Linked DNA regions of Fibrella aestuarina BUZ 2. The protein of the gene in region 1 interacts with the protein of each later gene in a pairwise test. Links are inferred from orthologs where the notes say so. Each region holds a gene or a part of one and is shown in the gene's direction. Other genes may lie near its edges.

Region 1 (7,953 bases):
GAAGGCGTAGGCGACCATCCCGGCCGTGTTTTTGGTGCCGGTTTTTTCGAGAATGCGCAGCCGATGCCCCTCAACCGTACGCGGACTCAGGAAAATGCGGTCGCTGATTTCAGCCGTAGAAAGGCCTTCGCAAATCAGTTTCAGCACCTCTTTTTCGCGCTCCGAGAGTAAAATCTTGCTGTTGTACAACGTTGACTGCTTCACGACCGTCGTTTTGTTGGTCATTTTCCGCAGCATGGCCCGCGACACAAACTCGTTGAGGTACACCCCTTCGTCCATCACCTTTCGAACGGCCTTCTCCACTTCATCGGGATCGGAGTCTTTTAGTAAGTAGCCGCTTACGCCTTTCTCCAGCAGGTGCAGCACCATACGGTCTTCGTCGTGCATCGTCAGCACGATGATCTTGATGAGCGGGTAATGTTCACGCAGGTAATCGGCCGTGGCGGTGCCATCCAGCACCGGCATTTGCAGGTCGAGCAGCACGACGTCGGGCATCTTGCGGGGTATTTTTTCGATAAACTCCTGCCCATTACTGGCTTCCAGCACCAGCTCAAAATCGGCTACCTGCCCCAGAATAGAGGCAATACCCCGCCGGAATAAATTGTGGTCATCGACCAACGCTAATTTGATGTTAGCCATGATAAAGGCTGCCTAATGACTACGCGTTTCAACATGGACGCGGGAACCACGCCCCGGCGCCACATCGAACGTTACATGTCCGTCTACTACGCTCAATCGACTCTCAATATTCCGCAAACCTAACCCACTGCGTTGATCTTTCACCACGTCGTCGTAATCAAAACCCTGCCCATTATCAATCACCGACATCCTGACGGCATCTTCGATGCAGACAAACTGCACCTCGATCAGCGTGGCCGAAGCGTGCTTGATCGCGTTATTAAGCAATTCCTGTGCAATGCGGTAAAACATCAGTTCCTGCGCCGTGGTCAGCCGTTGCAGCGTGCTGGGCGATTCGAGGGTCACGGTGATGTCGGGCGTGCTGGCTTTTTCGGTGAGTTCTTCGATGGCGGCCAGCAGGCCAAAGCGTTCCAGCGTCGTCGGCACCAGATCGCGGCTGATGCGGCGCACATTGCTCATGGTTTCGTCGAGCAGGGCGCGGGTTTTCTGCACCTGCTGCGTGCTCAGTTCCAGATCGACCGATTCGTCGCGGTCAACGCCCCCGTTGATGGGCTGCTCTGCTAACACGGCCAGTCGTCGCTCCAGTTGGTTGAGGCTCAGCTTAGTCACCGAGAGCATCGTGCCGATCTCGTCGTGCAGGTCGCGGGCGAGGCGGCGGCGTTCCGCTTCCTGACCCTGGAAGGTGGCTTCCATGAGTTCCTTCCGGTTGGCTTCGCGGAGTTCGTTGAGCGCAAGCAGGTGACGTACCTGGCGGTTCTGATAGAATGCTACGAAGAGGATGATGAACAACGTCATCACCACCAACATGGCCGACCCAACGGCAATGTATAGCTTCATGTACAGATCCAAAGCGCAAATGGGGTTTAAGCAGCTTATAAATATAAAAAACCACCCCTAAACCGCACGGTCGGGGTGGCCTATTTTAGAGTATTCGGTCTGAGAAATGATGCAAACGGTGCGCCTCAGACAGCAAAGCTCTCTCCGCAGCCACAGGTACGTGACGCATTGGGGTTTTTAAACTGGAAGCCTTTGCCGTTCAACCCATCCGAAAAATCGAGTTCGGTGCCGGCCAGATACAGCAGACTTTTGCGGTCAACGTAGATCCGAATCCCTTTATCTTCCACAACATGGTCGGTTGGTTGCTGTGCCGTGTCGAACTGAAGATCATACATCAGCCCTGAGCAACCGCCGCCCTGCACTGCCACCCGGATGGCGTAATTATCGTTAAGGCCGTCTTTCTGGCGTAGTTCCACAATTTTATTCTTGGCCTGTTCAGTTACCGTAACCATGTTTGTATAGCTCGTTTCAGGCAAAACAACAGGTTGAAAGGCCAAAGTTCACGAGCCGCGCTTATTTGGCCCACCGGGTCAGCTTCCTATACACTCTGAACTCTGCACAGCTATGTTTACCAACGTCGAACACATCGGTATCGCCGTCCGCGATCTGGCCACTTCCAATGACCTGTTTAGCCTGCTGCTCAACAGCCAGCCCTATAAAGCCGAGGAAGTCGCGTCGGAAGGCGTCATGACGTCTTTTTTTCAGGTCAATCAGACCAAGATCGAATTGTTGGCCGCTACCCGGCCCGATAGCCCTATTGCCACGTACCTGGAAAAGCGGGGGGAGGGCATTCACCATCTGGCCTTCGAGGTCGATGATATCCGGGCCGAAATGGAGCGGCTGAAAGCGGCGGGATTTACGCTGCTGAATGACGTACCCAAGCGGGGAGCCGACAATAAGCTTGTCTGTTTCCTACACCCCAAAACGGCCAATGGGGTACTGGTTGAACTGTGCCAGACGATAAAACAGGAAACCCTGTAAGGCTTTTGACGACCTTACAGGGCTACAAACAAAAAAGCCAAGCGAGACTCCCCCTTGGCTTTCTGATTTACTCAACGTTATGAAAAACTTTTCTTTTCGATACAAGTATAAAACACAATTCTGAATTAATGGTTCGTCGGCCTATAAATTCATGTAGTAAACTGTGTAAGTGGTTATTTATCAAGTAGCTATGTTGTATTAAAAATTGATTAAAACTGCTTTTTCCGGGTATTTAATACTATAACAGGTGGCTTGGTGTCTGGGTAAAGACACTCAATGGGGTGCGGATTTATACTCAATTAGGGCTTATTCGGTCTTTACAACGTGGCCATCGCGCAACGTGATCGACCGGTCGGCCAGCATAGCCAGCGTTTCGTTGTGCGTTACGATGATGAAGGTTTGGCCGAAGGTATCCCGCAAGTCGAAAAACAGTTGGTGAAGCTCTTCGGCGTTGCGGGAGTCAAGGTTGCCACTGGGCTCATCGGCAAACACGACGGCCGGCTGATTGATCAGTGCGCGGGCTACGGCTACCCGCTGCTGCTCCCCTCCCGACAGCTGAGCGGGGAAATGCTGCTGCCGGTCAGCCAGGCCCAGGCGGCTAAGCAACTCGGCGGCCCGCTGCCGCACGGCTTTTTCATCGCGCCCCCCAATGAAGCCCGGAATCGCCACATTTTCGAGGGCGGTAAACTCAGGCAGCAGGTTGTGAAACTGGAACACAAAGCCGATCTGCTCATTCCGAAAGCGGGCCAGCTGTTTGTCGGTCAACGAAAAAACATCCTGCCCGGCCAGGGTAACGGAACCACCGTCGGGGCGGTCCAACGTACCCAGGATGTGCAACAGGGTACTCTTACCCGCTCCAGAAGCCCCCACAATCGAGACGACCTCGCCCGCATCGATGGATAAACTGACGTCGTTCAGGACGGGGAGCGGCCCGTAGGCCCGGCGAAGGTTCGTAGCGTGGAGAATGGGCATTTTTCCAGTTTTCAGTTTAGCGTTTTCAGTTTGAAGTTGGCGAACGCACGAGTAATGCTGACGCGCCAGCCAACTCTAAACTGAAAACTCCAAACTGAAAACTCTTTTTCGTTTTAACTTGCGGCCCAAAATTAACGCGTGTTGCTGTCCGTATGAACATCCACGAATATCAGGGTAAAGAAATATTGAAGCGCTACGGCGTTCGGATTCAGGAAGGCATCGTGGCGGAGTCGCCCGAGAAGGCCGTTGAAGCGGCGAAGCAGATCATGGCTCAGACAAACTCGAAGTTTGTGGTCGTGAAGTCGCAAATCCACGCGGGAGGCCGCGGGAAAGGAAAAGTCAAAGGCGGCGAGCAACGCGGTGTAGCCCTGGCCAAATCGGTCGACGAGGTGCGCGATATTGCTAAAAACCTGATCGGCAACGTACTGGTTACGCACCAAACCGGCCCCGAAGGCAAGAAAGTGAACAAAGTGCTGGTCGCACAGGACGTATTCTACCCTGGCGAAACCGAGCCGAAAGAAATGTATCTGGGCATTCTGCTCGATCGTTCGAAAGCCTGCAACGTGATCATGGCCAGCACCGAAGGTGGTATGGACATTGAAGAGGTAGCCGAAAAAACACCCGAGAAAATCGTAAAAGAATGGATCGATCCGGCGGTTGGCCTGCAACCGTTTCAGGCCCGCAAAATTGCGTTTGGCCTGGGCATGACCGGCGAAGCCTTCAAAGAGATGGTCAAATTCGTGACCTCGCTCTATAAAGCTTACGTGGATACCGACGCGTCGATGTTCGAGATCAACCCCGTTCTTAAAACGTCAGACAATAAAATTATGGCGGTCGATGCCAAAGTAAACATCGACGACAACGCCCTGTACCGTCACCCCGATCTGGCCAGCTACCGCGACGTAACGGAAGAAGATCCGCTCGAAGTAGAAGCGTCGGCCAATGACCTCAACTACGTGAAACTCGACGGGAACGTGGGTTGCATGGTAAACGGCGCCGGGCTGGCGATGGCCACCATGGACATCATCAAACTGTCGGGTGGTGAGCCGGCCAACTTCCTCGACGTAGGGGGTGGCGCCAACGCCAAGACGGTGGAAGCGGGCTTCCGGATCATCCTGAAAGACCCGAACGTGAAGGCCATCCTGATCAACATCTTCGGCGGTATCGTTCGCTGCGACCGCGTAGCTACGGGCGTTGTGGAAGCCTACAAAGCCATCGGCGACATCCCGGTACCGATCATTGTCCGGTTGCAGGGTACCAACGCGGCCGAAGGTGCCAAGATCATCGACGAGTCGGGGCTGAAAGTGCAGTCGGCCGTTGAACTGAAAGAAGCCGCCGAGAAAGTTCGGCAGGTAGTAGCAGCGCTGTAAGGCTTATCTAGCCTGGAAAGTCTGTAAGAAAAGAAGTCCGTAGTCTGGAAAGTCAATGTTGTATTGCTTGCGCTGTACAAACCAATTGACTTTCCAGACTACGGACTTCTTTTCTTACAGACTTTCCAGGCTAGATAAGCCTATCGCTTATAATACTTCATGGCGTCGGGCAGCAGCTTTTGCAGGTCGGCGATCCGGCGCTCGTCAGACGGGTGATCGGAGAAGAACTCGGCAGGGGCGCGCCCGGCGCTGGCTTTGGCCATCCGGCTCCAGAACGAGATGGCCTCATTGGGGTCATAACCAGCCATAGCCATAAAAATCAGGCCCAGATGATCGGCCTCTGATTCCTGACGGCGGCTGTGTGGTAGTGCGCCGAAGAACTGGTAGGCAAGCGGCCCGCCCGTGCCAATAGCTTGCTGGAAGAGCGCCTGTACCTGAGGGGTCTTGTTGGCTGTTGCGATACCCGTAACCACCTGTCCGGCTTGAAGCAGCCCATTGGCTACCAGCCCTTCGCTCATCCGTTCGTTGCCATGCTCGGCTACAGCGTGGGATACTTCGTGGCCCAGTACGGTGGCCAACCCCGCCTCATTTTGCGTGTAGGGCAGAATGCCCGAGTACACCACAATTTTACCCCCCGGCATGCACCAGGCGTTTACCTGCCGATCCTGCACGAGGTGATACTCCCAGTTAAACCCTTCGAGGCGCTGAGCGTAGCCGTTCTGGTTCATGTAAGACTCAACGGCCCGCCGGATCCGGTCGCCCACCCGATTGACCATCTGCGCGTCGGCCGTGCTGTTGATAACTTGGCTCGTATCCAGAAAACTTTTGTACTCGGTAGCGCTCAGTTGGAGCATCTGATCGTTGGGGACTAGCAAAATCTGCTTACGGTTGGTAAGCGGCACCTTCGCGCAGGCAAAGGCGACAGTGAGCAGGACAAAGCCCAGGAATGTACGTTTCATCGTGTGTAGGGATATGTTCGTCGTATTTAATTGCCCCATAAGGACTTGCTTAAGACGCGCTTTGTTTTAGCAATGCACGCAACGGGAAAATTTGTAACCCAATTTTAACCTCAACCGCCTCCTGGTGGCCGATTCGTTGGGACCGTTTACTGGCCAAAATGCGTTACGCGTGGTTACGCCGCGTTTATCCCTTAGATTTGTGGCGAGTCCATTTGTTTAATAGCCCTTACCGTATAGGGGAACGTCTGCATGAAGATCATTGCCGTTGGCCGCAATTACGTCGAACACATCCGGGAACTGAACAACGAACAGCCCGACGACCCCGTCATTTTCACCAAGCCCGACACAGCCATTCTACGGAACAACGAGCCTTTTTATTACCCCGATTTTTCGCAGGATGTGCACCACGAGTTGGAAGTGGTCGTACGGATCAGCAAGATGGGCAAGCGCATCGAAGAACGGTTTGCGCACAAATACTACGACGAGATCGGGCTCGGAATCGATTTTACCGCCCGCGACATCCAGAGTAAGCTCAAAGCTAAGGGGCTTCCCTGGGACCTGGCTAAGGGGTTCAACGGTTCGGCACCCATCTCGGGCTTTGTGCCGAAAAGCGAATTTGCCGATATTCAGAACATCAACTTTCAGCTTGATGTCAACGGCGAAACCCGGCAGCAGGGCAATACGAGCCTGATGCTGTTCAAAATCGATTACCTCATCGCGTTTGTCTCGCGCTACTTTACCCTGCAAACCGGTGACCTCATTTTCACCGGAACGCCCAAAGGTGTTGGGCCGGTGCAGGTCGGTGACCGGCTGGTGGCTAGCCTTGAAGGCCGCGAACTGCTCAACTTTGACGTGAAATAATCACCAGGTGGTCGGTTACACACCAGCAACGCTGGCTGTGTGACTAACCGCGGGGCGTATGCCTATAAACCAGACTACACTGCTTGAAGCTATCCATACTAATCCCGGCTTATAACGAAGAGCGCACCGTCGAAGGCATTTTGCGGCGCGTGGCCGACGTTGCGTTGGCGGGTCAGGTGACCAAAGAAATTATCGTGGTTAACGACTGCTCGACGGATCAGACCGAAGCGCGCATCCGGGCGTTTCAGGCGGCTAATCCGGGAGTCGATGTGCGCTATTTTCGGCACGAGGTCAACCAGGGCAAGGGGGGCGCTATTCACACCGCCATTCGGCAGGCTACGGGCGACTACCTGATCGTGCAGGATGCCGATTTAGAGTATGACCCCGACGAATTCAACATCTTGCTGAAGCCCGTGCTGGCGGGTGTCGCCGATGTGGTCTATGGCTCGCGGTTTATGGGCGGGCGTCCCCACCGGATTCTGTTTTTCTGGCATTCGATCGGCAACAAGATCCTGACCATGCTGAGCAACGCGTTCAACAACCTGAACCTGACCGACATGGAAACCTGCTACAAGCTGATCCGGACCGACATGGTGCAGTCGATGCCCTTGCTCGAAAAGCGGTTTGGTTTTGAGCCGGAAGTCACGGCCAAACTCGCTCGTATCAAGAACATCCGGTTCTACGAAGTGGGTATTTCGTATTACGGACGTACCTACGCCGAAGGTAAAAAAATCAACTGGCAGGATGGTTTCCGGGCCATCTACTGCATCATTCGGTACGGCTTATTTCGTTAGCCTATCAAAGCCGTTGACCACCAACGGCGGAAAATAAAGCACAACCGGGCAAAGACGCCGTCGACGCTACAACTGCGGCTGATGGTGCTTCTTGTCTGTAAAATACCCTTCTCGAGTGATCGTTCGTACTGTATTGCTGCTGAGTTGGCTGGGAATCACCGCCGTATTCGCCCAATCGAAAAAGCCCTCCAGTCCGTTGATTCAGCCGGGTTATCTGGCGTTTCCGATCAATCCGGGGCAAGCCGGTTCGCTGTCGGGCGGCATGGGCGACCTGCGGGGCAATCACTTTCACGCGGGGCTCGACATCCGCACGGGTGGGGTAGAAGGGGTGCCGGTGCATGCCGCCGCCGATGGGTACGTGTCGCGCATTGCCGTGTTTACGGGCGGCTACGGAAATCTGCTCGTGCTGAAACACCCCAACGGCCTCTCGACCTACTACGGGCACCTGAAGACGCTCAATGACACGCTGGGAACGTACCTGCGCTCGGCCCAATACGCTAAACAGACGTTCGAGATCGACCTGCGCCCCGAACCCAATCA
Region 2 (5,559 bases), 3.8 Mb from region 1 along the record:
TAGCGGTACTGTTTTCGCCCTTTGGCGTCGATGCCGGTGGCCTGCAAGTGGCCGTTCGGCCGGGGGCAAATCCAGACGTGCTGGTAGGCGGGCGGCAAGGCCAGCCGCCGGATTCGTTCCAGCGTGGCGTCGTCGTCGATAGGCGAGCCTTTGGGGTCGAGGTATTCGTACCGATTGCCGTTTTGCCGCCGCGCAATGCCCGGCATGGTATCGTTTACGTAAACCAGCTTGGCGGCTCTGGCCAGTTGCACGGCATCGGATTGGCCTGTTGATGGGTTCATTAGGTTGTTGAGTAACTAGGATGTAGCAACAACCGTCAGAGTAGGAGCGGGGTTTTGGTAAGTACTAAATAGGCGACCTTCTTACAATTGTTTACCTGCCTTGCCGAAACAAAGCAACGCCAGCGCGATCAGGTAATGATAGGTGTCGGTAGGGTGAATGGGCAGGCTGAAGCTCGTCACTTTGGTGGCCAGCGCCATCAACATAACGGCCACAATGAGCCAGCCCATGCCCGGCAGGCGTTGCCGAAGGCCAAATACCGACAGAATCATCACCAGCAACATGCCCAACGACGAGAGAACGGGCGCAAACACGCCAAACCGGGGTGAAACCAGCAGGGCAATAAAAAGGGCCATCCCGATCAGGGCGGTCAGACTAAAGGAAAGCTGTGAGGCGGGCCGTTTCAGCACAGCCGTATAAACGGCCACGACGATGCACACAACCCCCATGCTGCCCGCCAATAGTGTCAATGATTCGTGCAACGGCTCCAAATCGGCGAGGCCGGCGAAGGTGAAAACCCCGGTGAGGGCGGCCAGTGAGATGGTGGAAAAGAAGAAACCCCAAAGCAAACGGCTGTAAAAAGGAACACCTTGAAAGCAGGTAACAAAGACCCAGAAACCCACGCCAGCCAGCACCGCGTCGGAGATCATGTGCGAAAGAATCATATCGGAAGATAACGTTTTTCGGTCTACTTTTGCCCCACTTTAAGCAAAATAAGGCGTCCACGCGACGGGCATTGACCACGATTCAAAAAAAGCAATGAGCGTATTAGTCAACAAGAACTCAAAAGTTATCGTACAGGGCTTCACCGGCTCGGAAGGCAGTTTCCACGCCCAGCAGATGATTGAATACGGCACCAATGTGGTGGGCGGCGTGACGCCAGGCAAAGGCGGCCAGACGCACCTCGACAAGCCCGTGTTCAATACGGTGTACGAAGCGGTGGAAAAAGCCGGTGCCGACACGTCGATCATCTTCGTACCGCCTGCCTTTGCGGCCGATGCGATCATGGAAGCCGCTGACGCGGGTATCAAGGTTATCATCTGCATTACGGAAGGGATCCCAACCGAAGACATGGTGGCCGTGAAAGCCTACCTGCGCGACCGCGACGTACGCCTGATTGGTCCGAACTGCCCCGGCGTAATGACGGCCGAGGAATGCAAAGTGGGGATTATGCCCGGCTTTATTTTCAAGAAAGGGAAAGTGGGCATCGTATCGAAGTCAGGTACGTTGACCTACGAAGCCGTTGACCAGCTGACCAAAGCCGGTCTGGGCCAGACAACCGCCATCGGTATCGGCGGTGACCCCATCATCGGTACCACGACCAAAGAAGCGGTTGAACTGCTGATGAACGACCCCGAAACGGAAGCCATCGTGATGATCGGCGAAATCGGTGGGGGTATGGAAGCTGAGGCGGCCCGCTGGATTAAAGCTGACGGCAACCGCAAGCCCGTGGTTGGCTTCATTGCTGGCCAAACCGCTCCCAAAGGCCGCCGCATGGGCCATGCTGGTGCCATCGTAGGCGGTGCCGACGACACCGCAGCGGCCAAAATGGCCATCATGCGCGAGTGCGGCATTCACGTGGTTGAGTCGCCCGCGCTCATCGGCGATACCATGTTGAAGGCACTAGGGCAATAAACAAAGCCTGAAAGACAGAACGAGTGAAAGAGCGACTTTGGCGAATGAACAGGGGGCAACTACGTGGTCTTACCCAAGACAGGTACGTTCGCCTTGTTATTGTCTGGCTCGTTCTTTCACTCGTTCGTGTTTTTACGCAACCCGTAATTGCCCAGGGACGGCAGGAGGGAGTCGGGCCCGCAAACGGTTTCTTTCCGGTGCACGATTTCCAGAATGACTTCGTCGTATACGATGAAGCGTTTAAAGCCTACGTCCCGTTTATTCTGGAGCAACATGCCGACGAGCAAGCCGTTAGCGCGTTTGTGGATCTGGAAAGCAACCGCCGGTACAAGCTGTTGATCCAAAGTAAACAAGATGGCTTTCTGTTTGTCGACGCGGCGCTGCGCCGGAAGTGCCCGGCGGGGCAGTGGGTCGTGCTCGACATCGATAGCCTGCACCGGCTCTACCGAAAGCCGCAGGTATTCATCACGCTCTATGGACCGGCTGTGGTCAACAACTGGCAATTGCTGATTGGCCACGCACGGGCCATGTCGCAACAGACCATCCGGCTCAACGACGATCTGTTGAGCGTTCGCCCCCGACCCTTGTCGGGCTTCATCGATTTCTTCAGTGTCGGTCTGCTATTCCTGCTGGCGAGCCACGCGTTTCTTTATACCTTTTTCCGGCGCGGTTTCCTGACGTACTACAGCCCGCTGAATCTGGTCAGACTCGACCCGCCCGACGAATCGTCCCTGATCAGCAGGCCATTGGGAGGCGTGTCTATGGCCTTTACGCTCAACCTAAGCCTGGGGCTGGCTTTTCTGTTTCTTTACGTACAAAGCCAGCATATCAGCCTGTTTGGGGCTGGTGCGTTTCTGCCACAGGGGCAAACATTTGGCCAATTGCTATTAAGTTATTTAGCGGTGACAGCGGTCGTTTTCGGACTTATGCTGGGCAAGTACGCCCTGATCGCCACCGTAGGTAGCCTCTATAAGTTCGATAGCATCGTCAGCCTGCACTATTTCCGGATTGTGGAGGCATCGCTGGTTTTCACCACGATACTGCTGTTGCTGACGGCTGCCATTAGCCCCTACAGCAGCAACTTTGAGCCATCGCCGAGTTTGGTAGTGATCCCCTTCATCGTTTACTACCTAGGGCGTTTAGGCTGGCTTTACCTGACGCTGGTACGACAGATGCCGGTCAAGAATCTCTATTTATTTTCGTACCTTTGCATCGTGGAATTGATACCGCTCGTCATCGGCATCCGGTTTGCCGTCTGACGGGTTTTGCTTCCCCGGAAGCCAGGTTCCACCCCTGTTTGCACCGGAACGATTTTAATGAGGTAGATTCTAATGAGCCAAACCAGCACTCAGACCACAGAAGAGCGCCAGACCAAAGTCAGCCAAGTATTAGTAACTCAATCTAAGCCCGCCGACGACAAATCGCCTTATTTCGAATTAGCCTCTAAGTATAACATTACGATCGACTTTCGCCCGTTCATTCAGATTCAGGGCGTATCCTTCAAAGATTTTCGCCGTAATAAGGTCAACATTCTTGACCACACGGCGATCATCTTTACCAGCCGTAATGCCATCGACCACTTCTTCCGGATTTGCCAGGAGGGCCGTATTGAGGTGCCTGCCGATATGAAGTATTTCTGCATCTCCGAACAGACGGCCAATTACCTCCAGAAATACATCGTCATCCGGAAGCGGAAAATCTTTTCGGGCACGAAAACCGCTAAAGAACTTTTCGATCTGATTCGGAAGCATAAGACCGAGAAGTTCCTGTTCCCCTGCTCGAACATCCGCAGCAACGATATTCCTGATTTTATGGACACAAGCGGTTTGCACCTCACGGAAGCCGTGATGTATGAAACCGTGGCAACCGACCTTTCCGACTTGGACATCAACCAGTATGATCTGATTGCGTTCTTCAGCCCGTCGGGGGTAGCCTCGTTGAAAAGTAACTTTCCTGATTATCAGCAGAATGGTACGCGGCTGGCGGCGTTTGGCCCCACCACCGCCAAAGCGATCGTGGAAGCCGGCCTGACGCTCGATATCGAAGCGCCGCTGCCCAATGCGCCTTCGATGACCGGCGCGTTGGACCTCTACATTCGAAAAGCCAACAATCCGTAACAACACCGGGTTGTTAAGAGGCCGAGACCAGTAGTTAGCCCTGATAAACTACCGGTTTCGGCCTTTTTCTTGACCAATATTTTGTGTTTACGGGCGTTAATCAATTACTTGGTCAAAACGCTATCGGTTTGGATCCCTTGCTCTATGCTTCGCAAACTCTACGTGCTTATTGGTGGGTGTTTACTGGCCACGTCGGCCTATGGTCAGCAAGACCCGCAGTTTAGCTTATTTCCGTTTACACCTACAGTCGTCAATCCGGCAGCGGTTGGGTCAGAAGGGGTGACCCGCATTCAGTTTATCCATCGTACACAGTGGGCCGGTTACCAGACGTCGTCGGGCGCGAGCGGCTCGCCCACCACGCAACTGCTCACGGCAAGCTTACCCCTCACGCGCCTTAACAGTGGCGTAGGTATCTATGCCTTCAACGATCAGCTTGGCCCGATCAGCAATCAATCGTTCCAACTGGCCTACGCGTATCGCTTACCCCTAAAGTCAGGTACGTTGGCGGTGGGTGTACAGGCCGGGCTGTTCAACAAACGAATCGATTACACGGGCGCAATCATCAACGATCCGAACGACCCGCTGGTGCCAACCGGGATTTACTCGCAGATGCAGCCTGATATCAGCGCCGGTATCTATTATAACACGGTCGACTACTGGATTGGGGCGAGTCTCTTCCACATCAATTCACCAGCCTACAAGCTGGGTACCGACCGGGCGATCAACCCGCTGTCGCGCACGGCCTATCTGTCGGCAGGGTATCGGCTGGGGCTGACCTACGAGATTGACCTGCAGCCGTCGATTCTGTACAAATACAGCACCGAGCCGGGGCCGCAGGCTTCGTCGCTCGACGCCAACCTGCTGGCTACCTATAATGGCCGCTATTTTGCCGGGTTGAGTTACCGGGTGCAGGAGTCGATCACGGTCATGGCGGGGCTGAATATGCTGGCCAATAATGCACTACGATTTGGGCTGGCCTACGACGCCGTGGCATTCGGTACGCAGGCTAAGAACCCGGCGTCGTACGAGCTGATGCTGAGCTATGCCTTACCGGCGCCAAGCACCAACAAGAAGCCCATTATCCGGACGCCGCGCTTCCGGTATTAATGCCGTGACGTACCAAAAAATCGCTTCTCGCTACATCTGGATAGACAAATTGGCTTTATTCTTGTTAGGCACTTTGCATCCATCCCCTTAATTTTGACCTTCCCTCGTTTAATTCGCTGCTTTTGAAGCCTCAAATGAGCTTTTTCGGAAAAAAAGGAGGGTATACAATAACAGAACGGATTTTCGTTCTATCGCTGAGTCTTGCACAAGTTTTATGCTTTATACAAATATGGAATCGAACCGAATGCCTGCACTAACACTCCGGGGTGCGTTGGTTGTGGCAACAGTGTTGATTTTACAGAGCTGTGGCTTTTTAAAATCAAAAATGGGAGGTGGGAAAGGTAGTGACGTGGGCGTAGCAAACGGTGAAATCGTGGCTAAATCGCGTCCTGGTTATCGGCAGACAACCCCATACGGCATG

What was found.
Region 2: the proteins of sucC (region 1) and sucD interact in binary tests that used the Escherichia coli proteins (3 or more experiments, as listed by UniProt). The link is inferred for Fibrella aestuarina BUZ 2 from one-to-one orthologs.

What each region holds. Positions count from the first base shown.
Region 1 is NC_020054.1:6,189,820-6,197,772, reverse strand. The notes cover bases 2,905-5,690. They hold sucC (ADP-forming succinate--CoA ligase subunit beta), read left to right. Parts: upstream 2,905-3,581; coding sequence 3,582-4,799; downstream 4,800-5,690. Other genes in these bases: FAES_RS25650 (M48 family metallopeptidase), read right to left, coding at 4,940-5,690; FAES_RS25660 (ABC transporter ATP-binding protein), read right to left, coding at 2,905-3,429. In the rest of the region: FAES_RS25680 (response regulator transcription factor), read right to left, coding at 1-639; FAES_RS25675 (sensor histidine kinase), read right to left, coding at 652-1,488; FAES_RS25670 (HesB/IscA family protein), read right to left, coding at 1,602-1,928; mce (methylmalonyl-CoA epimerase), read left to right, coding at 2,041-2,457; more of FAES_RS25660, read right to left, coding at 2,764-2,904; more of FAES_RS25650, read right to left, coding at 5,691-5,758; FAES_RS25645 (fumarylacetoacetate hydrolase family protein), read left to right, coding at 6,008-6,619; FAES_RS25640 (glycosyltransferase family 2 protein), read left to right, coding at 6,703-7,413; FAES_RS25635 (M23 family metallopeptidase), read left to right, coding at 7,505-7,953. UniProt on the Escherichia coli protein: Succinyl-CoA synthetase functions in the citric acid cycle (TCA), coupling the hydrolysis of succinyl-CoA to the synthesis of either ATP or GTP and thus represents the only step of substrate-level phosphorylation in the TCA.
Region 2 is NC_020054.1:2,379,902-2,385,460, forward strand. What follows is about bases 1-2,976. They hold sucD (succinate--CoA ligase subunit alpha), read left to right. Parts: upstream 1-1,038; coding sequence 1,039-1,914; downstream 1,915-2,976. Other genes in these bases: FAES_RS09770 (DNA topoisomerase IB), read right to left, coding at 1-281; FAES_RS09775 (DUF6962 family protein), read right to left, coding at 363-944; FAES_RS09785 (DUF4271 domain-containing protein), read left to right, coding at 2,112-2,976. Outside these bases: more of FAES_RS09785, read left to right, coding at 2,977-3,173; FAES_RS09790 (uroporphyrinogen-III synthase), read left to right, coding at 3,246-4,031; FAES_RS09795 (PorP/SprF family type IX secretion system membrane protein), read left to right, coding at 4,176-5,138; porK (T9SS ring complex lipoprotein PorK/GldK), read left to right, coding at 5,383-5,559. UniProt on the Escherichia coli protein: Succinyl-CoA synthetase functions in the citric acid cycle (TCA), coupling the hydrolysis of succinyl-CoA to the synthesis of either ATP or GTP and thus represents the only step of substrate-level phosphorylation in the TCA.